Regions from separate parts of the Vibrio nomapromontoriensis genome, predicted to be linked through region 1. Evidence: predicted binding sites of a transcription regulator. Region 1 holds the regulator's gene; the other holds the start of a gene.
The links. Region 1 encodes MetJ, which represses methionine synthesis genes. Its sites were predicted from a motif close to TTAGACNTNTANANGTCTAA; they were not measured.
Positions count from the first base shown of each region.

Region 1 (14,917 bases):
GCCAAAAAAGATAAAAACAGAGATGTCCCCAAGGCCGACATAGCCATAGGGCTTATTGCCAACGGTATAAGCAATGGCAGCAATGATGGCCAGTACGCCAAGGGCGATAAAGGCGAGAATGTTTTGCAGTGAATCTAAGGCGTGAAAGATGAGCCCAAGACCGGCGAATACCGTGAGCACAATATTAAAGATGATGGCTTTTTTCATCTCTTGCTGTGTCACTTCACCAGATTGAATCGCACGCACCGGTCCTAAGCGATTTTCGTTGTCTGTCCCTTTAACAGCATCGCCATAGTCGTTGGCTAAGTTCGACAGTATTTGCAACAAGGTGGCGGTGACGAGCGCCAGTAAGGCGATACTCCAAGACATGCTACCCGTTGAAAAGGCGAGGGTACTGCCAGTGACGATGGAAACCAAAGCGAGGGGCAGTGTTTTTGGTCGGGCTGCATCGAGCCAGATTTGGACTGATTTATTCATAATTGCTTATTTCTGATACGCGTACAAAGGAGTATACGCAATTTTGGCAGAGCACCAAATTCTCAGCGACAAATAAAAAGTGAGGTTAACAGTATGCCGTTAACCTCACTCCATTTATTTATTGCACTTGCAGGGATCTACATAAATTTAGATACCGTGCGCATGGTCGATATTTGAGATTAAAGAATGAATCGGCTCAGATCTTCATCATCAACAAACTCGCCAAGGCGTGAGGTGACGTAAGCGGAGTCAATGACTAAGCTTGCGCCAGATTTTTCTGTTGCATCGAATGAAATCTCATCCATTAAGCGTTCCATTACTGTATGCAGTCGGCGAGCACCAATGTTTTCTGTGGTTTCATTAACTTTCCATGCCGCGTCGGCAATTTGCTGGATGCCGTCTTCGGTAAACGAAACATCGACGTTTTCGGTCTTCATTAGCGCGGTATATTGCTCGGTTAACGACGCTTTTGGCTCGGTAAGGATACGTTTAAAGTCGTTGCTGCTTAGTGCTTCAAGTTCAACACGAATTGGCAAGCGGCCTTGTAGCTCAGGGATCAGATCAGATGGCTTAGCCACTTGGAATGCGCCCGAGGTGATAAATAGGATATGGTCCGTTTTTACCATGCCGTGTTTTGTTGACACCGTACTGCCTTCAATGAGTGGAAGCAGGTCTCGTTGCACCCCTTCACGTGATACGTCAGGGCCTGAAGCTTCGCCGCGCTTACAGATTTTGTCGATCTCATCGATAAAAACAATACCATTGTTTTCAACGTTATAGATGGATTGTTCTTTCAGTTCTTCTTGGTTAACCAGTTTTGCCGCTTCTTCTTCAGTTAGAGCTTTAAAGGCATCTTTGATTTTCAGCTTACGCTTTTTAGTGGTATCACCACCTAGGTTTTGGAACATGCTCTGTAGCTGGTTGGTCATTTCTTCCATACCAGGAGGCGCCATGATTTCCACGCCCATTTGCGAGGCTGCGACATCAATTTCAATTTCTTTGTCGTCGAGCTTACCTTCGCGCAGTTTTTTACGGAACGTTTGGCGAGTATTGGAAGCTGTGTTGTCTTGTTGTTCGTTCTGTCCCCAAGCATCGCGTGCTGGTGGTAGTAGGGCGTCAAGAATGCGCTCTTCAGCTTGTTCTTCAGCGCGGAATGTCACTTTTTCCATTGCCTGCTGATGAGTCATCTTAATGGCCACATCGGTTAAGTCGCGGATGATGGTTTCGACTTCCTTACCCACGTAACCCACTTCGGTAAATTTCGTGGCTTCTACTTTGATAAAAGGCGCGTTGGCTAATTTTGCAAGACGGCGAGCAATTTCGGTTTTACCGACACCGGTAGGACCGATCATCAGAATGTTTTTTGGAGATACTTCAACACGCAGACTTTCTTCAAGCTGCATACGACGCCAGCGGTTACGTAGTGCAATCGCTACTGAGCGCTTTGCGTTATCTTGACCAATAATATGGCGGTTAAGTTCGTGAACAATTTCACGAGGGGTCATTTCAGACATCATTATTCCTTACAAATATTGGACACTATCTTTGTTTTTATGGCGTTACTTTTCGCCGCTTTCTAGTTCTTCAATAGTGTGGTTGTGGTTAGTGAATACGCAAATGTCACCCGCTATTTTGAGCGACTTCTCTGCGATTTCGCGAGCATCAAGATCGGTGTTTTCAAGCAAAGCCATCGCTGAGGCTTGAGCAAAGTTACCACCAGAGCCGATAGCAATAAGGTCATTTTCTGGTTGAACTACATCGCCGTTACCGGTGATGATAAGTGAGGCGGTTTCATCGGCTACTGCCAATAACGCTTCTAATTTACGTAAGGCGCGATCGCTACGCCAATCTTTGGCGAGTTCTACTGCGGCCTTAGTGAGATGACCTTGGTGCATTTGCAGCTTGCTTTCAAAGCGCTCAAATAGCGTGAAGGCATCCGCAGTGCTGCCAGCAAAGCCAGCAAGAACTTTGTCGTTGTAGAGGCGGCGAACTTTACGGGCATTGCCTTTCATTACAGTATTGCCAAGGGACACTTGTCCATCACCAGCAATCACAACTTTGTTATTTCGACGTACAGATACAATAGTAGTCACGGTGTATGCCTCATAAATTTTAGATTTTATTTCCAGTATGAAATGGATATGCGGACGAGCGAAATGAATTTCAAGGGAAGAGGTGGGGGAAAGGGAAAAGAGCGAGGGAAGAGCGGTGCCTAGTTCCTAGATAGCGCGTGTTTAAAGCCCGCGCCAACTAGTTGGCTAGAATAGTCTTCAGAGTACAACCTTTTAGAACCTAGAACCTAGAACCTAGAACCTAGGCACCGCTCTTCCCCAATACCTACTGCGTTTCTTTCCAAATCGCGCACGGCTCTATCTTAGCGCGTTGTAATTTGTGCTTATCTCGCTCGGCATCGCGTTTGAGCTTGTATGGCCCAAGAACAACGCGGTACCAACTGCTGTTCTCTTTCTTTCTGATCTTACTAGAGAGACCTTGGAAGGCGATATCCAATTTACGAGCGTCAGCTTGCGCCATAGTTTTGTACGCGCCGCACTGCATGATGTAAGGGATAGCTGAGACGACTTGCTCTTTTGCTTTCACTTCCACTTCACGCTTTGGCAGGGTATCAACGTAATCCCACTTCTCTTCAGGCGGAGGCGGGATAGGCTTGGCCTGCTTTGCTTTAGGCTTGCTGACCGTTTTCGCGGGTGGTGTTGGTTTTTCCGGCTCGGGATCTTGGTTTAGCAGGTATAAGCCGTAGCCAAATCCGCACGTCAAAACAATAGCAAGCAGTCCGCTACGCCATGGTTTTTTGCCGGATGGTTTCTTTTTTGCAGGACGACGGCCAGTATTCGCACCTTTGCCTCGTCTAACGTAATCTCGGTTTGCCACTGATGACACTTCTAATGTGGAAGTAAATAACTGACCTCATGGTAAATACCACGAGGTCAACTTGCAAGTCAGCAAATGGTTGGTTAGATGATTCTTGGAGGAGCCGCACTGTCGCGTATCACAAGTTCGGTATCCAGTAGGCGAGAGCCTGCTCTAACGTCTACACCTTGCAGTACTTCTAGCATGGTATACATGGCTTGACGGCCAATTTCATATCTAGGCTGTGAAATGGTCGTCAGTGGTGGATCGCAGTATTGAGCGAACTGAATATCATCAAAGCCGACAAAGGATAAGTCTTGCGGGACGCGCAAGCCAAGCTTTTTGGCTTCTTGCATTGCGCCAATGGCCATAATGTCGTTGTGACAGAAAATAGCGGTGGGTGGCTCGGGTAGTGCTAATAACGTGCGAACAGACTTGGCGCCCGCTTCAAAGGTAAAGTCCCCTTTTACGGTGTAAGAAGGGTTCATTGGCACGCCTGCGCGACGCAGAGCCTGTTGGTAACCTTGTTGTCGGAAACGACACAAAAATGCGGTGTCGGGTCCAGATATTTGCGCAATACGCTTGTGGCCCAGTTGCGATAAGTAGTTCACCGCCTCAAAAGCGGACGTCAGGTTGTCAATGTGAACCGTTGGCAACTCCAGTTCAGGCGCAAATTCGCACGCCATCACAATGGGAGGGAGGTTTTTTTGCTCTGGCTTACTAATGTCAAATGGAAGATCCGTTCCGAGCAATAGCATGCCATCAGCTTGCTTGGTGAACACCAAATTAACAAAGGAGTTTTCGCGTTTTTGCGATTGTCCACTGTCGCCCAATAGCACTAAATAGCCATGCTCGATTGCTGCATCTTCAATACCACGGATGATCTCTGAAAAATACGGGTCGCATATATCAGGTACAATAGTGACGATGGTTTTCGATTCGTTACGACGCAGGTTTCGAGCTAGGGAGTTTGGTGAATATCCAGCTTCTAATACCGCCTCTTCCACTCGCTTTCTCGTACTTGATGAGACCTTTTCAGGGTTCATTAGTGCACGTGAAACGGTGGCGGTAGAAACCCCTGCAAGCTGGGCAACATCCTTCATTGTCGCCATACAATACTTTCCTCATGTTTTGCTAATTTAATGAAATACCTATTTCACTGATTGCTTTTCAGTGCACTTTTTGGCGGTTTTCGCCATCACTTTGCTATTCAAGTTATCTTTCTTGTTATGCCATTTTACTGAGTTTTTAATCAACGAATTGTCGTCAATTAACTAGGATGGCTAGGATAAACAAAGCGAATAAACAGGTCTTGATTATCATGACGCATTAATGGAAATTATTCATTTCCAAACAAAAAGTTACGGTCCATTTAACAGAAATTGCATCATAGTTGTGAAGTGTATCACATCTAAAGCTGGTGATATTTTTAAAAGTAAACGTTTGCGATGGTCTAGCTAAGGTCTTGCGGCTCGATATCCATCGACCAGCGCACTTTTTTCGCTAATGGTAATTGAGAGATCACCGGCTTCGCACTGGAAATGATGTTTTGCATCACGCTACGTGACGGTACCTGCAAAATCAGTTGCCACCGTGACTTACCCGCTCGTTTGGCGATAGGGGCTGGGGTTGGACCCAGTACCAGGCAGCTATTATCAAACAGTGGATGCGCTTCAAGGGAGTAGCGAACCTGACGTAGAAACGTCTCCACATCTGCGGGGTTATTGGCTTCACAACGGATTAACGTAAGGAAGCTAAATGGTGGCAGGTGTGCCTGTTTTCTTTCTTGCAGAACGGTATCGGCAAAGTGTCGGTAGTCCTTGTTGAGTAATGACTGCAGTAAAGGGTGATCGGGGTGGTGGGTCTGCAGTAAGACTTCTCCTGGTTTGCTGGCGCGCCCAGCTCGTCCAGCCACTTGAATAAATAGCTGTGCTAAGCGCTCTGACGCGCGAAAGTCGCTGCTATAAAGTGATCCGTCTACATCAAGTAACGCAACGAGCGTGACGTTGGGGAAGTGGTGTCCTTTGGCCAGCATTTGCGTACCAATAAGGATTTGGTATTCGTTTTTCTTTATCGCATCTAGCGCTGCTTCAAGGCTGCCTTTTCGGCGCGTACTGTCTCTATCAATTCGAATGGTTTTGTATTCAGGAAACAGCTCGCCGAGTTGAGATTCCAATTGTTCAGTGCCTACACCGACTGTAACCAGTTGATGCGAGCCGCAGCCTTGGCATTGGTGGATAACGGGGTGTTGGGAGCCGCAATGGTGACAACGAATTTCATTGCTGGCCTGATGATAGGTGTAATAGGCATCACAGCGTTTGCATTCGGCGATCCAGCCACACTCATGGCACATTAAAGCCGGGCTAAAGCCTCGTCTATTGAGAAACAGCATTACTTGATTGCCAGCGTTTAAATGGCGACGCAATTGCGCAATCAACGGTGCGGAAAGCCCGCTTTCTAAATACTGACCTTTTACATCGATTACTTTATTAGTGGTGGGAACCGCAAGCCCTGCACGTTGACTCAATACTAAGTGGTGGTATTTACCACTTAACGCATTTTGCAGCGTTTCTAATGACGGGGTTGCAGAGCCAAGAACAATCGGGATCTGTGCTTTGTTGGCACGCATAACCGCCACATCGCGGGCATGGTAGCGTAGGCTGTCCTGCTGCTTATAAGAGGTGTCATGTTCTTCATCAACAATAATGATACCAAGATCCGCAAAGGGCGTGAGTAATGCCGAGCGTGTGCCGATAACAATACCCGCGACTTTATCTCTGGCGCTGAGCCAAGCATTTAAGCGTTCGGTATCATTAAGCCCTGAATGGATGACTTCTACGGGCACATTAAAACGCTTACGAAAGCGGTTTATCGTTTGTGGCGTTAAGCCAATTTCTGGTACCAGTACGAGAGCTTGTTGCCCGCGTTCAAGCACGGGCTTGATCATATTTAGATAGACTTCCGTTTTCCCAGAGCCTGTCACGCCTTCTAGTAAGTAGCAGCCAAATTCGGTTTGGCTGTTTACCGAGGCAATCGCGATGGCTTGTTCTTCATTGAGTCGAAGATCGGGCGGAGTATTGGTTAAGTCGCTTGGCCACTTGAGCGTTGGCGCCTGTTTTTCATGAGAGCGAACCCAACCTTTCTCATCTAGTGTTTTTAGCACTGTGCTGCCGATGTCATTATCTAATAGCGCTTGATGCGAACAGGGGCCACTTTCTAGAAAATGCATCGCTTTGGCTTGTTTAACGGCTCGGCCAAAACCATGCATTAATTGATTTTTGCCCGCTTCTGTCAACTGCCACTCAACGGTGGTGGCAAATTCAGCGGGTTTGCCTTTTCTCAGCGCCGCCGGTAGAGCGTTGTGTAACGTATCGCCTAATGGGTGCTGGTAATAAAGGCTGCACCAAGTAATAAGTTCGTATAAAGATTGTGACCAAATCGGACGGCTATCAAGCGCGGCTTTTATCGGCTTGAGTTGGTCAATGGGAAAGTCCGACTGATGACTGAACTGAGTCACAATACCGACGAGTGTTTGACGTCCAAACGGCACAGATACGCGCCCTCCCACCACTGGAAAGAGGTGAGTAGGAACAATGTAGTCGAACTGTTTATCTAGTGGCACGGGCAGTGCGACACGAGCAACGTTTGGGCGCATAGTAAAATCGGTATTGATAAAATAGAGGACTATTCTACCTAGCTATGTTGGGTTCGATAAACAGTTAATTGAATAAACTGAATGAAGCCACCTAAAGGTGGCGAAAAAAGTGGCAATTTTAGTTGATTCAATCTCGACTATTCATTACTATACTGCGCCTTGATGGTATGGCTTATTTGCACCTTTGAGTGTAAAAAGCGGTAACACAGGTATTTTTTTCACTACGTGTGGTGTCCGGCAAAGATTCGGATAGCGACACGGCCTAAATTTGAGGTTTCCCATGAAAGTTGGTATCCACCCAGAATACAAAGCTGTAACAGCAACTTGTTCTTGCGGCAATACATTTGAGTTCAACTCTACGCTAGCGAAAGATTCAATTCACCTAGACGTATGTGACAAATGTCACCCATTCTACACTGGTAAGCAACGTATCGTTGATACTGGTGGTCGTGTTGATCGCTTCAACAAGCGTTTCGGCGCACTATCTAGCAAGTAATTATTTTACTTACGTAGATATAAAAAGGGCGCTTCGGCGTCCTTTTTTGTTTCTGTTATTTATCTTTGTTGCTTCTTTTTTCCCTTAGCTTGTCCCATCCCCTCGTTATCCCCCTTTAATGTATAGCGTGTTGTTATAGCTTGACTGACCACTAGTATAAATACCGATGTATCCGTTCAAAACTGCTGATAACTAGCGTAGTATGATTGGTTAAAGTTGCGACGCACTGAACATAACATGCGCGCGCTTGTCCCCCTTTTAGGCGAGCGAAATACGCTTATTAAGCGGGTTATACTAAAACAAGAAACCATCACACTCAGTCTTTCATACTCGAAAAAGCAGGATCACATACCATGTCCGATGACCACCAAATCGATGAATTCCGCCAACAAGCTCTGGATTATCATGCCTACCCAACCCCTGGGAAAATTGAAATCGCTCTAACGACTCCCGCAGATTCTGCCAAGGATCTTGCTCTCGCCTACAGCCCTGGTGTGGCTGAGCCGGTACGAGAAATCGCGCAAAACGCGGAAAATGTGTATAAATACACGGCGAAGGGCAATATGGTCGCCGTGATTTCAAATGGTACCGCGATTTTAGGGTTAGGTAACTTGGGCCCGCTTGCTTCGAAACCGGTGATGGAAGGTAAGGCGTTACTCTTTAAGCGTTTTGCTGGGTTAGATTCTATTGATATTGAAGTGAAGCATCGCACAATAGATGAGTTTGTGGATACGGTAGCGAATATTTCAGACACCTTTGGTGGTATCAACCTAGAAGACATTAAAGCGCCAGATTGTTTTGAAATTGAACGTCGCTTGATTGAGCGTTGTGACGTGCCTGTTTTCCATGACGATCAACATGGAACGGCGATTGTAACTGCGGCTGGTATGCTGAATGCGATTGAGCTGCAAGGCAAAGAGCTAAGTGACGCTACGATCGTATGTTTGGGTGCAGGCGCTGCCGCGACGGCGTGTATGGAGCTGTTGATCAAATGTGGTGCGATGCGTGAAAAGATCTACATGCTGGATCGTAAAGGTGTGATTCACACGCGCCGTGAAGGTTTAAACGAATATAAGCAGATGTTCGCGAATAACACGGATAAGCGTACTCTTGAAGATGTGATTGAAGGTGCTGATCTTTTCCTTGGTGTATCGGGGCCTGATCTACTTCCTCCAGAAGCATTGACACTCATGGCAGAAAAGCCAGTGGTCTTTGCATGTTCAAACCCAGATCCTGAAATTAAACCAGAACTTGCCCATGAAGTTCGTGATGATCTCATTATGGGTACCGGGCGCTCGGACTACCCGAACCAAGTCAATAACGTATTGTGTTTCCCGTTCATTTTCCGTGGCGCACTAGATGTACGAGCCAGCGAAATTAATGATGCGATGAAACTTGCTGCTGTTGAGGCTATTCGTCAAATCGCCAAAGAGCCTGTACCTCAAGAAGTATTGGATGCGGCTGGTGTCTCGGCGTTGTCATTTAGCAAAGATTACATCATTCCAAAACCAATGGATCCACGTTTGTTACCACGAGTAGCAAGAGCAGTCGCGGTCGCGGCAGTAGAGTCCGGCGTGGCAAGAATTGAAATGCCTGAAAATTATATGACTGAGTAGGTCGTTGAGACTTTGGAGATAGTAGGGTTTTGGGGATATTAGGGCTTTTGGGAAAAAAGGTACCTAGTTCCTGGAATATGCTTCAAAAAAAACGTTGCCCTGTCGGTCAACGTTTTTTTATTTTTCCCAGGACCCAGGACCCAGGACCCAGGACCCAGTTTCTAGATTTTATTCTTCATCAAACGCTTCGAACTCAATTCCCATCGCCGTCATCATCGCTTTTACTTCCGTAGGGATATCATCTGGGCGGTCTTTTCTCAAGTCTTCATCGGTCGGTAGTGGCTGACCGGTATAGGCATGCAAAAACGCTTCACACAATAATTCGCTATTGGTAGCATGGCGTAGGTTATTGATTTGGCGGCGAGTTCTTTCATCCGTCAATATCTTTAGCACTTTTAACGGAATGGATACCGTGATCTTCTTAACCTGCTCACTTTTCTTGCCGTGCTCCGCGTAAGGGCTAATGTATTCGCCATTCCAATCTGCCATTGCACACCTTCGTTTATTGATCGTAAATTTGTTTAATAAGAAAGGTGCAATTTTAGCGGCATTTACTGCCATAAGCAAAGACATATAGACGTCTAGAAGTGTTGACGTCTCACAAAATGGGCAGTAAAGTGGGGCTTAGTTTAACGGACTGTTAATTTTTTCAAAGATTGATGCTTTTCCCTGTCGGTTCAAGCATGATGAAAACCCTATTTAGTCTTCACTTTGCGCGCGTTAATAAAGGATGTTTCTATGAGCAATCGGAAGCCAGCGACCATCGCGGTACGAACGGGTATCGAGTCAGATACTCAACACCACGCTGTCGTACCCCCTATCTACCTTTCTACCAATTATGGCTTTCCTGCTTTCGGCGACGTGCCTAAGTACGATTATACCCGTTCTGGTAACCCCAACCGTGGTTTGCTAGAGCAAGCATTATTTGAGTTGGAATCAGGCAAAGGGGCGGTGGTGACCAATTGTGGGACATCCGCATTGAATTTGTGGGCATCGGCATTTCTTGGGCCTGACGATCTTATTATCGCGCCACATGACTGTTATGGCGGCTCTTATCGTTTATTTAATACTCGCGCTCAAAAAGGCGATTTCAAGGTTCAATTTGTCGATCAAGGTGATGAGGCGGCATTAGATGCGGCGATCGCTAAAAAGCCGACGCTTATTTTACTTGAAACCCCCTCTAACCCGCTAGTTCGCGTGGTGGATATTGCTCGAGTATGTGAAAAAGCCAAACAAGTTGGCGCGCTGGTGGCCGTTGATAACACCTTTTTGACACCGGTATACCAAAAGCCTTTAGAGTTGGGCGCAGACTTTGTTATTCATTCAACCACCAAGTATATCAATGGCCACTCAGATGTGATTGGCGGTGTGGTGATCACCAAAACCGAAGAGCATGCCGAAGAGTTGGCGTGGTGGGGCAACTGCATCGGTGCCACGGGTACACCGTTTGATAGTTACATGACGCTACGTGGCATTCGTACTTTAGGCGCGCGTATGCGTGTTCATGAAGAGAGCTCACAAGTGATTCTCGATTATTTGCAAAATGAAGCCTTGGTGAAAGTTATTTATCATCCAAGCCTACCCGAGCACCCAGGTCACGAGATTGCTAAAAAGCAGCAATCGGGCTTTGGCTCTATGTTGAGCTTTGAATTTGCCGGTAGCTTTGAGCAACTCAAGTACTTTGTTGGTCAACTTGAGCTATTTTCTCTTGCCGAGTCATTGGGCGGCGTGGAAAGTTTGATTTGTCACCCTGCTTCTATGACCCACCGCGCAATGGGTGAAGAAGCGCTTGCAGAGGCGGGCGTGTCACAACAATTGTTACGTTTGTCTGTAGGCTTAGAAGATGCGCAAGATTTAATTGAAGACTTACAACAGGCTTTTGATAAAGCAAGAACGTTTGAAGGGTAACGACGGCAATGAGTAATACTAACGTACCAACAACGAAGCAATTACATAAATTTGGTGGCAGCAGTCTTGCTGATCCTGAGTGCTATCGCCGTGTGGTATCGATTCTAAAAGATTATTCTCACTCTGATGACCTTATTGTGGTGTCGGCCGCAGGAAAAACCACTAACCGTTTAATCGACTTTTTAGACGCGTTAAACAAAGACGGTCGCGTGGCTCATGAACATCTCCAAGCGTTACGACAATTTCAATTGGAGTTGGTTGAGGCGTTGATTGAAGGTGAAGATGCCGAGGCATTACGCGCCCAGCTAGCGGATGAATTTAGTGCACTAGGTGAACAAGTTGCGCCATTAACCGAAGCTCAGAAAGCCGCCGTGTTAGGTCATGGCGAAGTGTGGTCCTCTCGATTGCTAGCTGCATTGTTGCGACAACATGATTTACCTGCCGTAGCGCAAGATGCCCGCGCATTTTTGCGTGCTGAATTTGGCGCTCAGCCTGAGGTGGATCGCGCTCAATCCTATCCACTGATCAAAAGTGTTTTAGCTCAGCATGCGCATCACCGAGTGGTGATTACTGGCTTTATGGCACAAAACAGTGATGGCGAAACGGTGTTACTGGGTCGCAATGGCTCGGATTATTCGGCGACCGTGATTGGTGCGTTAGCGGAAGTGGCGAGCGTGACTATTTGGAGTGACGTGGCTGGTGTCTACAGTGCTGACCCTCGAGTGGTGTCTGATGCGTGTTTGTTGCCGTTATTACGACTAGATGAAGCGAGCGAATTGGCGCGTCTAGCGGCGCCAGTATTGCACAGCCGTACCCTTCAACCTGTGGCGCAAAGCACCATGGATCTGAACTTACGTTGCAGTTATTTACCTGAATCTGGATCCACGCGAATTGAGCGTGTTTTGGCATCAGGTCGCGGTGCCAAAATTATTACTTCATTAGAAGAAGTGCTACTCATAGAGTTGTCATTTGGTAACGGTCATGATTTCGAACGTGCCAAAGCGGAAGTATTAAATGGCTTAAAGCGAGCGCAACTCGAACCGTTAGCCTTTGAAGCGCAGGCCGACCAATCGCGTTTGCGTCTAGCGTACACCCCAGAGATTGCCTCAGGGACGCTCAATGAATTGCAAGATTTGGCGATTGAAGCGGAAATTAAGCTGAAAGAAGGCTTTGCCATGCTTGCGGCGGTTGGCGCTGGTGTGACGAAAAATGCCAATCATTGCTTTGGCTTTTACCAACAGTTGAAACACGCTCCGGTGGAATTTTTCTGTGAAGCGGATTCAGGCCTGAGTTTAGCGGCTGTACTGCGTCGATCCGATGTGATGCCGATGGTGAAATCGGTTCATACTCAACTCTTTCAAGCTCAGAAGCGTGTTGCCGTTGCCTTATGTGGTAAAGGTAATATCGGTTCTTCATGGTTAGAGCTTTTCAAGCAGCAAAAACCTGAACTCGAAAAACGTCGCGGCATGAGCTTTGATCTCGTGGCGGTGGTCGACAGTCAAAGCTATTGGTTTGATGAAAACGGTCTGGATGAACTTACCGTGCTCGAGCGTTATAAAGATGAAGCGATAGCCCATGAAGGCGATCGCTGGCTCAAGCAAATTGCCGCACTGCATGGTTATGATGAAGCCGTCGTACTGGATGTGACGGCGAGTCCAGTACTGGCACAAAAATACGTATCCATTGCAGAACATGGCGTTCATCTGATTTCTGCAAACAAAGTTGCGGGCTCAGCACCAAGTGCTGATTATCATCGCGTGCAAGATGCTTTCGCGAAAACTAGCCGTCATTGGCTATATAACGCCACCGTAGGTGCGGGTTTACCTATTAACCATACCGTGCGTGATTTGCGCGAAAGTGGTGATGATATTGTGGCGCTGTCGGGAATTTTCTCTGGCACCTTATCTTGGTTGTTCCAGCAATTTGATGGCAGCGTGCCATTTGCTGAGTTAGTCGACTTAGCGTGGCAGCAGGGGTTAACTGAACCCGATCCTCGCTCGGATTTAGATGGCTCTGATGTGATGCGAAAACTGGTTATTTTGGCTCGTGAGTCGGGCTTGGATATTGAACCCGATAGTGTTGTGGTTGAGTCTTTAGTTCCAGAGGCACTACAAGAGCTGACACTGGATGGTTTCTTTGAGCAGTCTGGGTTACTGAGCGAATTGCTTCAAGAGCGTCTAGACAAAGCACAGAGAGAAGATAAGGTGCTACGCTATGTGGCGCGCTTAGATCGCTTTGGTAAGGCTCGTGTCGGCATTGAGGCGCTATCTAAAGAGCATGCGCTTGCTAACCTTTTGCCGTGTGACAACATTTTTGCGATTGAAAGCAAGTGGTATAAAGATAACCCATTAGTGATTCGAGGTCCTGGCGCAGGACGAGAAGTGACGGCGGGAGCGATTCAGTCGGACTTAAATTTAATATCGAGTTTCTTCTAAATCCGGTGTTGCTGCTTCTCAATAGGGAGTTGCTTCTCCTAAATTGATTGTTGCTGTTTCTAAATTAATTGTGCTACTTCTAAATTAATTGTTACCTCTGTTCAATCCCCCCTTTTATTTTCGTATACAGGGGGGATTTTGTTTCTAACGTCACGCATCTTCAATTTCCCTAACGTTCAACATGAAAAAAATTCATTGTGATGCTATTGACTTTAAATGCCATTCATTTCATTCTACAGACATATAGACGTCTAAACGTCAAAAAATTACAAATTTAGATTTATCACTTTTAATGACAGACAGGTTTTAGTCTAAGGTTGGCTGGGATAACCAACTTTGGCAATTTAGGGAGAGAACCATGGGATACACGCATGCTGGGCACATTGATGCCTTAAACCAAAATATTGCTGAGCTTTCGGACAATATTAATGTTTCTTTTGAATTCTTTCCGCCAAGCACACCGAATATGGAAGAGACGCTTTGGAAGTCTGTCCATCGTTTGAAAGCGCTTAAGCCTAAGTTTGTTTCTGTAACTTATGGCGCTAACTCAGGTGAGCGAGATCGTACGCACTCCATCATTAAAGAGATAAAAAATGAAACGGGTTTAATCGCTGCTCCTCACTTAACGTGTATTGATGCTTCTCGCAGCGAGCTGATTGATATTGCTGATGACTACTGGGCGAATGGTATTCAGAGCATTGTCGCTTTGCGTGGTGACATCCCAGAAGGCGGCGGTCAGCCGGATATGTATGCTTCTGATCTAGTTGAGCTACTTAAGTCGCGTCATGATTTTGATATTTCGGTGGCAGCCTTTCCGGAAGTACACCCAGAAGCCAAAAGTGCTCAATCTGATTTGCTGAACCTAAAGCGTAAAATTGATGCGGGTGCTAACCGTGCGATTACTCAGTTTTTCTTTGATGTTGAGAGCTACCTTCGATTTCGTGACCGCTGTGTGGCCGCTGGCATTGATGCTGAAATCGTTCCAGGTATCTTGCCGGTGTCTAACTTTAAGCAAGCGTCTCGTTTTGCGGCAATGAATAAAGTAAAAGTGCCTGGCTGGATGCAGAAGCAGTTTGAAGGTCTAGATGATGACCCAACAACGCGCCAGTTAGTGGGAGCAAGCCAAGCGATCGATATGGTTAGAACGTTGAGTCGTGAAGGAGTAAAAGATTTCCACTTCTACACGCTTAACCGCTCAGAGATGACGTATGCACTTTGCCATACATTAGGTGTGCGTCCACAAGGGGCATAGTGCACGTAAGCATTGCCAATTAATCGTAGAGTCATTGGCAAAAGTAGGCAGAAAAACAATAAAAAAGCGCGGGATGCAAATCCAGCGCTTTTTTTGTTTTTAGTAGCCTAGGCTTAAAGGCGTTGACCTATAACCAAGTACTAGCTTCAAAGCATTGCATTAAGCGATAGCTTCAAGCTCAGCCAGTGTCTCTTCTGCCCAGTCTAACCA
Region 1 is NZ_JAKJSS010000017.1:56,218-71,134, forward strand. Features, by position in the region: gene L4D05_RS20185 (1,4-dihydroxy-2-naphthoate polyprenyltransferase) at 1-477, opposite strand, end outside; gene hslU (ATP-dependent protease ATPase subunit HslU) at 657-1,991, opposite strand; gene hslV (ATP-dependent protease subunit HslV) at 2,037-2,570, opposite strand; gene L4D05_RS20200 (SPOR domain-containing protein) at 2,815-3,366, opposite strand; gene cytR (DNA-binding transcriptional regulator CytR) at 3,450-4,457, opposite strand; gene priA (primosomal protein N') at 4,799-7,000, opposite strand; gene rpmE (50S ribosomal protein L31) at 7,281-7,496, shown strand; gene L4D05_RS20220 (malic enzyme-like NAD(P)-binding protein) at 7,850-9,112, shown strand; gene metJ (met regulon transcriptional regulator MetJ) at 9,281-9,601, opposite strand; gene L4D05_RS20230 (O-succinylhomoserine (thiol)-lyase) at 9,851-11,020, shown strand; gene L4D05_RS20235 (bifunctional aspartate kinase/homoserine dehydrogenase II) at 11,029-13,455, shown strand; gene metF (methylenetetrahydrofolate reductase) at 13,814-14,707, shown strand; gene L4D05_RS20245 (PadR family transcriptional regulator) at 14,867-14,917, opposite strand, start outside.

Region 2 (14,917 bases), on a different contig from region 1:
AAGAGCGTTTCAATTATTTGATGGTATTCAGTGTTATTTAGAAGCGCGTGAGGATAAATCCTGGGTTAATCATTCAGATCCCAACCAGTTAGTTTGGTCTCAATTGGCCCTTGAGACCTCTGCTTGCTGAGTAGATAGACAATCCGTTTGTGTTCACGTCATTGCTGAGCTTTACCTCATGACAAATCCATACACGTAAAGACCTGCCTTTTATTTGTGTTTTTTATAATATTTGCGTCTATATTTTAGTGGCTTATATATCGCATTGATATTTACAGAGAATTGACGTAACACCGTTTAGTCTCGAGTTTATTTTGCGTAAAGTTCACAGCCAAAAACGTTAACAGCGATATGAAAGGTATCGGGGAGTCAGTTCAACCAATGCTAACAACAATTTTAAGTTTTGATCGAGAAGGCGTAAGCGCCGAAGAGGTAGAGCGTTCACACCGAATGGCCGGCATCTGGTGCTTTATCTATGCCGTTGCATGGGCATTTGTCTCTTATCAACTTGACCCAGCCGTACCTTATGATGCGATTGAAGCCTTAAATTGGGCCAGTAACGGTGAGTGGGGTAGCCCAAATAACCCTTGGTTTGTTGGATTTTTTGCTCGTGTTCTTCTAGTGTCTCCTTCAACAGAGTTTGCCTCGGCGTTTTGGTATGTTGGTCATTTCAGTGTGATTGCCTTAGGTATGCTCGGTTGTTACCGTTTGGCGTACAAACTAACCGATTCTGTCGCTCTAGCATGGTTGGGGCTATTAACGCTGAACCTTTCTGGTGTCATTAACTTTGAGGCAATCCCATATAACGACAATTACTTGTTGTTTGGCTCTTGGTCATGGTTATTGTTGATGTTTACCAAAGCGGTGTATGAGAATCCAAAGTGGTGGGTTCCATTTGGTATCCTTGCGGGTTGTTCTGCAATGGCGAAGTACACCACTTTCGCGCCTGTAGCCATGGTGTTTATTGTGAGCTTAGCAGTGCCAAGTGTCCGCAAAGCATGGAAACAACCAATGTTTTACGCGGGCATTGCGGCATTTATTGCTCTGGTACTGCCAAACTTTTTTTGGCTGTTTGCTAATAACTTCTCTTCACTTAAGTGGGTGAGTGGGCAAGTATCGGCACAGTTAAGCCCAGGTAGTTGGTTGGCGCTGCTTTCCGTGTTTTATCCTTTTATTCTCCTTGCAGGATTGCTAGGCAAGAATGCGTTTCGCTTTAGATCTTCCATTCCAGAAAAAGTATGGCTAAACACGTTTGTTCTACTCGCGCCGCTCATTGTGATTATGGGTTGGTTTACCTTCCATAAAGGTGGACGATTAGTCGAGTGGTTGCACCCATTCTTTATGCCTGCTCCTGCTGTTTTAGTGGCTTATCTGTCAACGCAAATCCACGGTCAACTGCGCGGTGCGTTTAAAGTGCTGTCTGTTATGGCGTTGGTGATTATTACTGGTTATGCATCGGTGATGATTTTTAACGTGAAGAATGCTGGGCAAGACTTTATTGGTATTAAGACACTGAGCAATCAAGCGAAGCAGTATTGGGATGAAAATACCGACGCAGAGCTTACGTTAGTGGGTGGCAGTGAGCTTTCTGAATGGCTGACGTTTTATATCGCACCTCACCCAAAAATGACGAATCAATGGAATAACGATACGCTGCCGAATGTTTATAACCGTCACATCACCGCAGACAAAATCCGTGCGCAAGGTGTATTGCTACTAGGCTATGCCGGGCAAGGTTGCCATGATGGTGCGTTTTCTCGGTTCACGAATGAGTGGCCCCAGTTTAGCGTAGATGTTCAAAAAGAAGTGATATTTCAAGATTCACCACAAGAGCCAGAAGAGCCAATCTGTATCGGCGTGGTCAAGCCTCAATAAATAGACGCTAATTGAAAAGTTACAGAAGATAAGAAATGGCTCGTTTAACTAACGAGCCATTTTTATGTCTGTGGGTATGTACTATTACTCGTTAACTTTGTTCAGCGTGTGTAATCAACGTATGCGCATTAGCAGATGTTTCTAAGGCGTGAGATCGTTAGTAGGTGCTCGCCTTATGCGACGCGAATCCCTTCCAGGTGTTGTTGACATTGCTGTCTAGCGGTGGAGAAAAATGCTTGCAGGTAATGCTTGTCCTTTTCGCTGTGCCTAACTGCAGCATACAGCCTTCGCCAGAGTCCTTCTCCGAGTGGTTTACTGGTAATTAACCCTTGTCTTGAGAATTCGCTCACCGCCCAATTCGGTAGCGCTGCAACACCAAGACCAGCAGAGACCATTTGAATTAGCATTAAGGTATTGTCTGCTTGTTTCCATCGCTGTGGTTCCACTCCTGCGGGGGTAAGGAAGTGCTTCACAATGTCGAGACGCTGCTTTTGCACTGGGTAAGTGAGCAACGTTTGGTCGGTAATGTCATTGGGTTCAATGCGATCTTTCTCGGCTAGAGGGTGTGAAATTGATGTCACTAAGCGCATTTCAAAATCGAACAAGGCTTCGTAGTGCACTTCTGATCGCGGTTGGATATCGGAGGTAATAACAAGGTCGAGTTCGCCAGCGACTAATGCGGGTAGAGGCTCAAAGCCAAAACCGGAAGAGAAATCCAACTCCACGTGTGGCCAAGCAAGTTGATATTCTTTGAGTGCAGGCATGAGCCATTGAAAACAAGAATGGCAGTCGATAGCCATGTGAAGACGACCATGTATGTCTTCTCTTAATCCCGCCAACTCGCCTTCTGCTTGCGCGAATCGAGGCAAAATTTCATTGGCGAGCTTTAACAAAATCTCGCCTTCTGAGGTAAATTTTACTGGGCGAGTTTTTCGAATAAACAGCGGTGCACTAATCCGTGTTTCTAGATCTTTAAGTTGATGGGAGAGTGCCGACTGAGTCAGGTGTAGTGAGGTTGCTGTCGCAGTAAGCGACCCCGTGTCTCGCAATGTTGCTAATGTTTTTAGATGCTTAAGCTCTATCATGACTGTCCCTAATCTTTATCCCTGAGGACTAACTTAACGCGAATTCTTCCTTAAGTAAACGTCTAGACGGCTATAACTCATTACTAAAGATGTTGAAAATAATTCATAACCAAGGTGAATTAATTGGAGTTGTTTTATATTGAATGGTGCGGGATAGTTTAGACATCTGGACTGCTTAATAAGGAATATCACCATGACAACAACACATATTTTGGGTTACCCACGAGTTGGCGAGAAACGCGAGCTGAAATTTGCACTTGAACAGTACTGGAAAGGTGAGACAGACGTAAAAGCACTGCAACAGGTGGCGTCTGGTATTCGCAAAAAGAACTGGGTACTTCAGCAAGATAATGCATTGTCGTTTACCACTGCTGGCGATTTCGCTTGGTATGACCATGTACTCGGAACAAGCTTGTTGTTGGGTCATGTCCCTAAGCGCCATCAACGCGGCTTCCCTGATCTTGATACGCTATTTCGCGTTGGTAGAGGGCAGTCACAAGCCAGTTGTGGGTGCTCAGGTGAAGCCGCATCAGACATGACCAAATGGTTTAATACTAACTATCATTACATCGTGCCGGAATTCACTGCCGATGATAAGTTTGAATTGAGCTGGACTCAGTTATTTGATGAGATTAGTGAAGCGAAGCAGCAAGGCCATAATGTTAAGCCAGTATTGCTTGGGCCGTTGAGTTATTTGTACCTTGGTAAAGAAGTGGAAGAGGGCTTTGACCGATTAGCTCTGCTGCCAAGACTGCTTACCGCTTACCAAGCTATTTTCACCAAATTTGAAAAGTTGGGTGTGGAATGGGTACAAATTGATGAGCCTATATTGGCACTTGAGCTTGAGTCGAAATGGCTAGATAGCTTTAAATTGGTATATCAAGTTATTAGAAGCGATGTAAAGGTGCTACTCACTACTTATTTTGATTCTATTGTTGATGTATTACCAACCATTACCGAGCTGGATGTTGATGGCCTACATATTGATTTAGCGGCAGCGCCTGAGCAACTTGATGACGTCGTGAAAGCACTGCCAAGTCAATGGGTGCTATCTGCTGGTGTGATCAATGGGCGTAATGTTTGGCGTGCTAACCTTCATAGTAAGTTGAGTGCTCTACGTGATGCGAAACTGCAACTAGGCGAGCGCCTTTGGGTAGCAACCTCGTGTTCTTTGTTACACAGCCCGGTAGATTTAGATCTTGAGACTAAATTATCTGACGAAACGAAAAACTGGTTTGCTTTTGCTAAACAAAAAGTTTCCGAAGTCAGTTGGTTATCTAGAGCGCTTGAAGGCGATGAAAAAGCGGTTGAATATTGTGCTCAGTACAGTCAACCGATTATTGACCGTGAGCTTTCTACTTGGGTCAATAAGGCCAGTGTACAGCAGAGACTCGCTGGCTTGAATGCGAACGATGCTAACCGTAGTGCTGTGTACGCAGAGCGAGCTCATCACCAAAAAGAAGTGCTTAAACTGCCATTGTTGCCGACGACGACGATTGGCTCATTCCCGCAAACCAGCGAAGTAAGACAAACTCGAGCTGCGTTTAAGCGTGGTGATATTACCCAAGCGCAATACAAAGAAGCAATCCAAGGGTTTATTCAAGATACCGTGAAGCGCCAAGAGGAGATTGGCTTAGACGTGTTGGTTCATGGCGAAGCCGAACGTAACGATATGGTGGAGTACTTCGCAGAAAACCTGTCAGGCTTTCAAACCACGCAATTTGGTTGGGTACAAAGCTACGGCTCTCGCTGTGTAAAACCGGCGATTGTTGTTGCCGATATTGAGCGTGAAGCACCGATGACCGTAGATTGGACCTGCTATGCTCAATCGTTAACTGAAAAACCGATGAAAGGGATGCTGACAGGCCCTGTTACCATCTTATGTTGGACCTTCCCGCGTGAAGATGTGACAAGAGAAACCATTACCAATCAGTTAGCGTTTGCTTTGCAAGATGAAGTATCCGATCTGCAATCGGCTGGTATTAATATCATTCAAATTGATGAACCTGCTATTCGTGAGGGGTTGCCGCTAAAAACCAGAGATCATGCAGAATATTTAAACTGGGCGGTAAATGCGTTTAAAGTTTCAGCAGCCAGTGCTAAACCTGAAACTCAAATCCACACTCATATGTGTTATAGCGAATTCAATGAAATTATTGATTCGGTAGCCGCATTGGATGCCGATGTCATTACCATAGAGACATCTCGTTCGAACATGGAATTGCTTAATGCGTTTGAAGCATTTAACTATCCGAATGAAATTGGGCCGGGCGTCTACGATATTCATTCACCCAACGTACCTGATGTGGAATGGATTGAGCAGCTGATTGAAAAAGCGGCGACACGTATTCCGGTAGAGCGCTTATGGGTGAACCCGGATTGTGGTTTGAAAACTCGAAACTGGCAGGAGACAGAGACCTCGTTGAAGCACTTGGTTGAAGCGGCAAAACGTTTACGAACGACACTCGCGTAGCAGCAATACACTAGCGATGAAGTTCATGTCATCAAACTGAAAATGGCTTGCATCTGCAAGCCATTTTTTTGTGTCGAACTTAATAGTAATTGAGTGCGTAGTATTATTTTGTTGCGGGTTGAGCCGCTGATTTTGACGGCTGGTCACAATACTGCTTCGTCACCATTTGGTCGACCATCATCTGTCCGCGAGTATTGCGCATCATGATGCGATAGGTCAGCCCTAAGTCGAGATTCGCTTTTACTTCTCTATCGGTACAATAAAAGTTCATGCTGTTATGCAAGACTTCATCAATGGGCTTTGCCCCTCTCGCATCTGTATTGTATAACATCATGATTTCTACGGTACCTTTACTGGCAGACGCTTTCATGATGGAAAGAGGACCATGCTCGATCGGTAAACCAGAAGATAAAATACTGGCTCGGCTTTGCGCGAGCATTTCCAGCTGACGCTGCTCATCGTCACCTTTGCTTGAACAGCCAGCAAGTGAGGTAATGGCAGCAAGTGACAACCAAATAACGCGACTTTTCAAAAGAGATTTCATGATATTAGAATACTTTTTTAAAAGGTTTTACGATAACGCTATGATAAACGCCAGCATCAATATAAGGGTCGCTATCCGCCCATGCTTGTGCATCTGCTAAAGAGTTAAACTCTGCAATGACGGTTGAACCGGTAAAACCTGCATCGCCAGGGTTATCGCTATCAATAGCAGGCATTGGCCCTGCGGTTAACAGGCGTCCTTCATCTTGAAGTTGTTGTAGCCTGGCGAGATGCTGAGGACGAACACTCATACGTTTCTCAAGTGAGTTTTCTACGTCTTGAGAAAAAATGACATACCACATATTTGGTTCCTTCAAATCATTAAGTCGTGACAAATGGTGCGGTTATATCGTTAGCGATGGGTCGTTCCGCTCTTTGACGACGGAAACGTAACTTGGCTATTGCTAACGTACAGAGAAAAATAACGCGCACGATACCTATGGCTATACGATGTCACTTTTTAGCGTAAAAGTCATCGTCCACTGATGCTTAATTTGGATTAATTGGACGTGGTCTCCCATTTCCATCAATGGCAACGTAATGAAACGTCCCTTCACAGACTTGATAGCGCTCACCAACACCTTCTGTTGTCACAGGCTTAACCCAGACTTCAAGGTTTATAGACATCGACGTATTACCGATTTTAGTACATTCGCCGTAGCAGCACACTACGTCACCCACTTTTACAGGGTGCTTAAATGTGATACCAGAAACCGAAACTGTAGCGATTCGACCGTGAGAGATTTCTTTTGCAAGAATACCGCCTGCTAAGTCGAGTTGAGACATGATCCAGCCACCGAAAATATCGCCGTTTGCATTAGTATTTTCCGGCATAGCCAGCGTACGGATGATTAATTGACCTTTAGGAGTGGTCGTAATTGTATTTGTCATGATGATAAGCTTCCAAAAAGCAAAACAGCGACCCTAAGGTCGCTGCAATTCAGATATGGTGCGGAGTATACAAAATCCGCACAGCGAATCAAGACATGTGATCTTCATTCTCACTTTTGGTTGGTTTACCGTCTTCGTCTTTTGGCATGTATTTGTAGATGTAGACACCGGTTACGACCGTAAAGCCGAGCGTGGCAGCTAATAGACCAAAGACTTTAAAGTTCACCCATACATCGAGTGGAAACTCATAAGCGACATAAACGTTTAGGCCAGCACAAAACGAGAAAAACGCTACCCAAGCCCAAGTCACCTTCGCCCAGACGTGATCGGGTAAGGTGATTTCTTTGCCCAGCATGCCTTTAATAGCGCTACGGCCAATGGCATGGCTTACTGCGAGACCAATTGCAAAAATAGTGTACACGATGGTGACTTTCCATTTAATGAAATTGTCATCATGTAAGAAAATAGTCATGCCACCAAATACGGCGACCATTAGAAAGGTGATGACCTGCATCTTTTCTACTTTTTTATAAAGGAAGTAGGTTAAGACAATTTGTACTGCTGTCGCAGCGATGAGTGCGCCTGTTGCGACATAGATGTCCTGCATTTTATACAGCACAAAGAAAATAATCAGGGGAATAAAATCAATAAGTTGCTTCATGTTTCTTGCAAACCTTGCAGTAATAATTGACGACAGTGTAACCAAAACTTTAAGAATACAAAACCATTAGAGACAATTAGAAACAATACTATTCCTTCCGTCCTTGCATTGTAAGAGGAAAGGTAAGCGGTAAACGGGTTCTAGACGCTTGTTTTATAGACAAAGTGTAAATAATGGGATGGGTAACAAAGTGTGCCGTAATAATTTAGGTGAGTAACAAATAACGTCGTTAGGTAACAGATACCGCGAAATTAAAGGCTAATTTGACAGTGAGTAGCCATGCGAGCAAATAGTAATGAAAGTAAACAGCAATGCAAGGCGGTTCGTGACAACCTTGCATTGAATATACTCGCTTAAACACGTTACTCTGCGATGGGTTTTTTCAGTCCAGAAATTGTGGCGTATTGTGGCGGGTGAAGGTCTTGTGGCTTGATTTGTACCCGAGCATCACTGGCTCTGCAGACTCCATCGGTATCACCGCCATTGGCTCTGACGTATTTGTGAAGCCCGGCTAAGCCGTCTTTATAATAAGAATCAAGCTTTCCACGGTAGCCATAGTACGTACATTTGTTATAACCCCAGCCATACATGTAATCCGCTAAGGCTTGTGCAAAGCTGCGTTTGCCATCAAACCACGATGCGCTGTTGCAGTTATAGCATTTAATTTTTCCAGAGAAGGTTTTTGGAAGACCATTTTCTTTTAACCTATCGACAACATATCGGTGCCCGACGGTGGTTCCCCAGCTTTTTGCCATTGAAATACTTTCTTTTCCTGGGAAACCATGGCCTCGGATATAAATTTGGTCGTCATTAGCAATATTCATCAACTCTGGAATTTTGACGCCAGGTTGATACCAAACCTGTATGGCTTCTTTTTGCTTTACTGTCCATAAATACTGAATCCAACGATGGTTCTTACGTCTTGTTGGGCTGGTGGCATAGGTGCCATGTTCGTCTTGATAGTCACCGTATTCTAGCCACGCTCTACCATCTGTTGTTGGGGTTGGCATGTAAAAAATAATCTTTCCCATATTATCCTCGACGTCCTTTTCGTAGTTTCTCTGTTGACGGTATGTTCCTTTAGATCTCTTAGTAAGCCAGATCATGAGGCATAAGTATTATGACCTAACCATAGTTGAAGAGTAGCAATTACACGAGTTAATTGAATAAAAAAACAGAATTAAAGTTACAATAACCCCTTAATTTTTAAGTGGTTTTTACATATCTCCCCTCGGGTAGTAATAGGTTTTCTATGGTTTTCATCGCTATCTGCGACCCATGCCACGTAATAAACCCATTTTCAAAGCGCTGATATAAATTTCGGTCGGTAAAGGGATATCTCGAATTACTACCTTCGATGATACTGAGTGTTGTTCACAAAAATTAATTAATTTGTATACAATTGTTGTGCTATATATCTACAATTGATGGGGTGTATTTGCAGGAGGCATAGAATGGACGTAGTGAAGGTAGGGATTATCGACAGAGTGTTGATGAATGTGAGTATGGACTGGAAGCTATTGCTACCCAGTATATTAGCGAATTTAGCTCTAGGGGGCGTTGGGGTAGCGGTGGTAGTCAGCACTGACAACTTGACGTTCAATGAGCAGGTGTTTATCGCAATATTACTGCTTTCGATGCTGGTCATATCTCTATTAGCATGGGCAATAAAAAATAGCATTTTGCCTCTATTAGATCATGTTAAACAAGTCATGCATGACGTGAATTCTGGAAGCATTGATGCACGGATTGGCTTTTCTGGTTCTGACGAGTTTGGACAAATTGGTGAAGCGACAGATGCAACGCTCGACAAGCTGGTGACATTGCTAAAAGACATGTCCTTTGCGGTTGATGAACTAAGAGATGTCTCCAATCAGTTGGATATTTTATCTGCTGATACCTTGAAGAATGTAATCAGTCAGGATGAACACGTCGATCGAACTCGTAGGGAAATCGGGTTAATGACGCAGACCGCTGAATGTAATACCAGTAGTGCTTCTACGGCGCTTGTGTCTATTGAGTCGTTATCAAGCAGTATACAAGTGGTGAGGCATAATATTTCAACTATAGCGGATAGCGTACAAGGATTAGCGGCAGACGCTAAAGCGGTATCTACTGCGAGCCAGCAGATGAGCGCTGCTGTCAATAAGGCCACTCAGTCGGTCGCGTTAATTGAAAAAATTTCAGAGCAAACCAATTTATTAGCACTTAATGCCGCTATCGAAGCGGCGAGAGCGGGAGAGTTTGGGCGAGGGTTTTCTGTGGTTGCCGAACAAGTTCGTGAGTTGTCAGAAACATCCCGTCATTCAGTGTTGGATATTAAAGATATGAATCAAGAATTGATGCACGTGTCAGACGGATTACAAGCGCGAATAGCAAAGAGTAATGACAAGATAGCGAACTTGATGTCAAGTTGTCGTGAATCGGAAGCGAGGTTTGTCGGTATTTCTGATGATATAGAGCAGTTGATACATTTTGGTCGAGAGGTAAAAGGTCAGTCGGAGCAGTTATCTGGGTTAACCAACGACAATGCACAGCGGCTTAGCTTGTCAAAAACTAAGTTGCAGGACTGTATGAATAACATCCAGCAAAGTGTGGAATACAAAAATGCGTTACTGACGCTATCAACGACCATGGATAGGGTCATAGCTCGAGTCTAGTGTGGTACCTTTCTCTGGCGGGCTGATACAGCGATCCTCGATATAGGGTTCTAATAAGCGGTAAAAAAGCCGATCTTTAGAAGATCGGCTTTGGATTACGGATAAATGACAATAGGCAGCACTAGCACTGGCTCATGTGAGCAATTATGCGTTTTGCTTTTGTAATTCTATTTCTGTTTCTTCTTCTACAAGCGCATCAACAATGACTGCACATGCCGCATCACCTGTGATGTTAAGCGCGGTACGGATCATATCGAAGATACGGTCAAGAGCGAACAGAAGCGGTAGACCTTCGATTGGAATGCCTGCTGCAAGCAACACGGCAACCACTAGGAACGAAGGACCTGGAACACCTGCTTGACCTACTGCACCAAGAGTTGATGTCACGATGATTGCCACATACGCGCCCATTGATAAATCAATGTTGAACAGCTGAGCAAAGAAAATAGCAACCAAGCCATAATAGATTGCGTTACCAGACATGTTAATCGTTGCACCTAGCGGTAGAACGAAAGAGGCTGTTGAGTTACGAACACCTAGCTCTTTTTCACATGTTTCCATTGTTACAGGAAGTGTTGCCATTGAAGATGCTGTCGATAGGGCAACCGCTTGAGGCTTTTTCATTGCGCCAAGGAATTTCTTAGCTGACGTTTTGGTGAACACTTGAATAAGTAGCGGGTAAACCACAAAGCCAAAAATCAAAATCGCGGCGGTGTAAACCACAAACAGTTTGAACACGACCATCAATGCGCCAAAACCAAACGTACCAACGGCTTCAGCCATTAGACCAAATACGCCAATTGGAGCAATGATCATCACTTTGTTGATCATCCAAACCATGACATCAACAATTGAATTTACGCCGTTAAGAAGAGGATCGCGCTTTGATACTTCAAGTTTTGATAAACCAATACCGAAGAACAGGCAGAAAACGAGAATTTGCAGGATGTTTGCTTCATTCAGTGATTGGAAAACGTTGGTTGGGATCATGCCGGTTAGGGTGGCCCAGAAAGAAGGTAGATCACCTTTTGAAGCGTATTCAGTAGAGAACATGCCCTCGATACCAGCTGTGTCGATGTTGACACCCGGTTCGAAGATTTCACCCATGAATAGAGCCAGTGCAACAGCGAGTGCTGAAGTCAGGCCAAAAAATGCTAGCGTCGTCGCGCCAACTTTGCCTGCGTTACTACTGTTACCTAGTCCAGCCGCACCAGAAATAAGTGCTACCGCAACCAGTGGAATAACGAGCATTTTAATTAAATTGATGAAAATGGTACCGAGCGGCGCAAACATCGCAGCTGACTGACCCATCATCGCCCCAATCACGGTACCGAGAATCATCGCGATGACGACTTGGACACCGATATTTTTTATCATTGACTTGTCTTTTAACACTTCCTTAACCTCTGTGCTGTAAAATTGTAATACTCCAGTATAGTCTTCCATTAGAACGGTTAATGTTAGACTATTATTTCGAGTGATTTTTTACACTTTATTAGCACTTATAGCAACTGTTAGAAAACGAATAATGTAGGAAAACGCACAAATTGAGTGACGAGTGGTGAATTATCCATCAATAGCAAACGTTTGCTATCTTTAGTGGTCATAAAAGAGTGGGTAAGGATTGGTGGTTTGAATAAATTGGCAGGTTGGGATGTAAAAAAAAGGTTGCACTTAAGTGCAACCTTTATGGATTGATAACAATTACGATCAGTGTTGAGTTGCGGCTTTCATTGACGCCACAAATTTGCTCAGTTCCGACAGTAGTGTGGTTGGATTATCAAGATTACGCTCGATAATTTTCACAACGGCTGAACCTGAAATAGCCCCAGCAGCCCCTGCACTTAATGCGTCTTTGACTTGTTGAGGCTCTGAAATACCGAAACCAAGTAGAGACGGTGGTGCATCGTGCTTGATGAGCTTATCTAGCTGCGTCGTCATCGGCATGTTGGCTTTAGTTTCAGTACCCGTTACACCAGCGCGGGAAAGCAAGTAGGTATAACCCCCACCAAGCTCAGCAACTTGCTTGATCGTGTCTTCTGTTGCGGTCGGAGGTGCAATAAAGATGGGGTGTACGCCATGTTTATGCGCCGCTGCAACAAATTCTTTGCTTTCATTAGTTGGTACGTCCGCAATGAGCACGGAGTCGACGCCAACCTCTGCGCATTGTTGGTAGAACGTATCGACACCCTTTGAATACACTAAGTTGGCATACATAAGCAGACCAATAGGTAATTCTGGGTATTTATTGCGTATCTTTGCAATCAAGTCAAAGCAGATTGGTGGTGTGGTCTTCGCATCCAGAGCACGGATGTTCGCCCCTTGAATGGTTGGGCCGTCTGCCTGAGGATCAGAAAATGGCATGCCCAGTTCAAGCGCGTCTGCACCGGCTTCTACTAGCGTCTCCATGATTTGCAAAGAGAGCTCTGGGTTTGGATCGCCGATGGTCACGAATGGAACAAAAGCCCCTTGTTGTTTTTCGGCTAGGCGACGAAACATATCTTGATAACGATCCATTATAGCGCTCCTTTTTCTTTCAAAATATCATGCACAGTAAAGATGTCTTTGTCTCCACGACCAGAAAGGTTAACCACAAGCAGTTGCTCTTTTTCTGGTTCGTTGTGCGCCATTTTCAACGCGTGTGCGAGCGCGTGAGAAGATTCTAAGGCAGGGATGATGCCTTCTTGGCGAGCAAGAATTTGGAACGCTTCTAGTGCTTCGTCATCGGTAATCGCGTCATACTCAGCACGACCTATGGCGTTGAGGTGGGCGTGTTGCGGACCCACTGATGGAAAATCAAGTCCTGCTGAGACAGAGTAAGACTCTTCAATTTGGCCATGCGGGTCTTGCATTAACGGTGCTTTCATACCGAAGAAGATACCCGTTGTACCGTGTTTAAGTGGCGCACCGTGCTGGTCGGTATCAATACCTAAACCCGCAGGCTCGACACCGATAAGACGAACCGATTCTTCTTCGATGAAATCAGCAAACATACCGATAGCATTTGAACCGCCTCCGACACAAGCAATCACCGCATCTGGCAAGCGACCTTCACGTGCTAGAATTTGATGTTTGGTTTCTTCCCCAATCATACGTTGGAATTCACGTACGATGGTTGGGAAAGGGTGCGGGCCTGCTGCCGTACCCAGTAAGTAGTGAGCCTCTTCGTAGCTGGCAGACCAATCACGTAGAGCTTCATTACAAGCGTCTTTCAGTGTTGCAGAGCCTGAGTGTACAGGAATTACTTCTGCGCCCATTAAGCGCATACGGAAAACATTCGGGTTTTGACGTTCAACGTCTTTTGCACCCATATAGACACGACATTTTAGCCCAAGTAGCGCACAAGCAAGTGCGGTTGCAACGCCGTGTTGACCTGCGCCAGTTTCTGCAATGATCTCTTTTTTACCCATGCGTTTGGCAAGCAGTGCTTGACCAAGTACTTGGTTGGTCTTGTGCGCCCCGCCGTGTAGTAGATCTTCACGCTTTAGGTACAGCTTTGTTTTGGTACCCTTAGTGAGGTTACGAGTGAGCGTTAACGCCGTTGGGCGTCCAGCGTATTCTTGCAGCAGTCCCATGAATTCGGCGCGGAATTCGTCATCGTCTTGCGCATCAATGAAGGCTTGTTCAAGTTGATCAAGTGCTGGTACAAGAATTTGTGGTACGAATTGCCCACCATATTCGCCAAAATAGGCATCCAATTTCGCCATGGTTGTTTCCTCTCTTTAATTCTGGTGACTCGCTGGTGAGCAAGTATTAGTAATCTCTTAAAAGTGCAAAGGCTTGATTCAGTTTATCGGCATCTTTTTTACCCGGAGCGGATTCCACGCCTGAGTTTAGATCCAGTCCGATACAGCCCAATTTACTGGCTTGCTTGATGTTGTCTGGAGACAAGCCACCGGCAAGCATAATGTCGTTGGTATTATTAAGGAGTTGCCAATCGAAACGCTGCCCCGTTCCACCGGTTTGTTCTCCGACTTGAGCATCAAGTAAGTGTCTGTCTGCATGGATTGTGGTTAGATCAGGCAGTACATCTTTGACGCCATGCGCTTTCCAAATCGCAATGCCGGCCTGCAGCTGAGGTTTTAGCGCATCAATGTAAGCTTGGTCTTCATCACCATGCAACTGAACTGCAGATAGACCCAAATCATTAGCAGTACGAGCTACGCTGTCGACGCCATGATTTTGGAACACGCCCACATATTCTAGTGGTGCGCCACTCATGACCATTCGAGCCGCTTCAAAATCCACGTAGCGAGGTGACTTTTCAACAAAAATCAATCCACCTTTAACCGCGCCAGCTTGATACGCTTTTGCTGCATCATCGGCGTGGGTTAACCCGCAGACTTTGTTTTCTCCAAGCAGTACTTTGCGTACAGCCAACTCAAGGTTGTCTTCGGCCATTAACGAACTGCCAATTAAAAAGCCTGTTGCGTAGTGTGAAAGGTCACGAACTTGCTGGTTATTATAGATGCCTGATTCAGAGATAATGATGGTCCCAGCGGGCAGCTTAGGGGCAAGCTCTTTGGTTCTATCTAAATTAACCGATAAGTCACGTAAGTTGCGATTGTTAATGCCAACCACTTTGGCTTGTAGCTTGATGGCGCGCTCAAGCTCTTGCTCATTGCTGACTTCGGTAAGAATACCGAGATTAAGTGAGTCGGCAACCGCCGCTAATTCACGATACTCGTCGTCATTGAGCACCGATAGCATTAACAGAATAGCATCGGCT
Region 2 is NZ_JAKJSS010000014.1:124,879-139,795, reverse strand. Features, by position in the region: gene L4D05_RS18420 (hypothetical protein) at 1-130, shown strand, start outside; gene L4D05_RS18415 (ArnT family glycosyltransferase) at 382-1,875, shown strand; gene metR (HTH-type transcriptional regulator MetR) at 2,049-2,960, opposite strand; gene metE (5-methyltetrahydropteroyltriglutamate--homocysteine S-methyltransferase) at 3,154-5,433, shown strand; gene L4D05_RS18400 (GspS/AspS pilotin family protein) at 5,537-5,977, opposite strand; gene L4D05_RS18395 (YciI family protein) at 5,982-6,278, opposite strand; gene yciA (acyl-CoA thioester hydrolase YciA) at 6,466-6,867, opposite strand; gene L4D05_RS18385 (septation protein A) at 6,956-7,528, opposite strand; gene L4D05_RS18380 (hypothetical protein) at 7,891-8,559, opposite strand; gene L4D05_RS18375 (methyl-accepting chemotaxis protein) at 8,983-10,188, shown strand; gene L4D05_RS18370 (dicarboxylate/amino acid:cation symporter) at 10,333-11,634, opposite strand; gene trpA (tryptophan synthase subunit alpha) at 11,899-12,705, opposite strand; gene trpB (tryptophan synthase subunit beta) at 12,705-13,895, opposite strand; gene trpCF (bifunctional indole-3-glycerol-phosphate synthase TrpC/phosphoribosylanthranilate isomerase TrpF) at 13,942-14,917, opposite strand, start outside.
Region 2: the regulator MetJ is predicted to act here: its motif matches at 3,015-3,034, upstream of metE (5-methyltetrahydropteroyltriglutamate--homocysteine S-methyltransferase).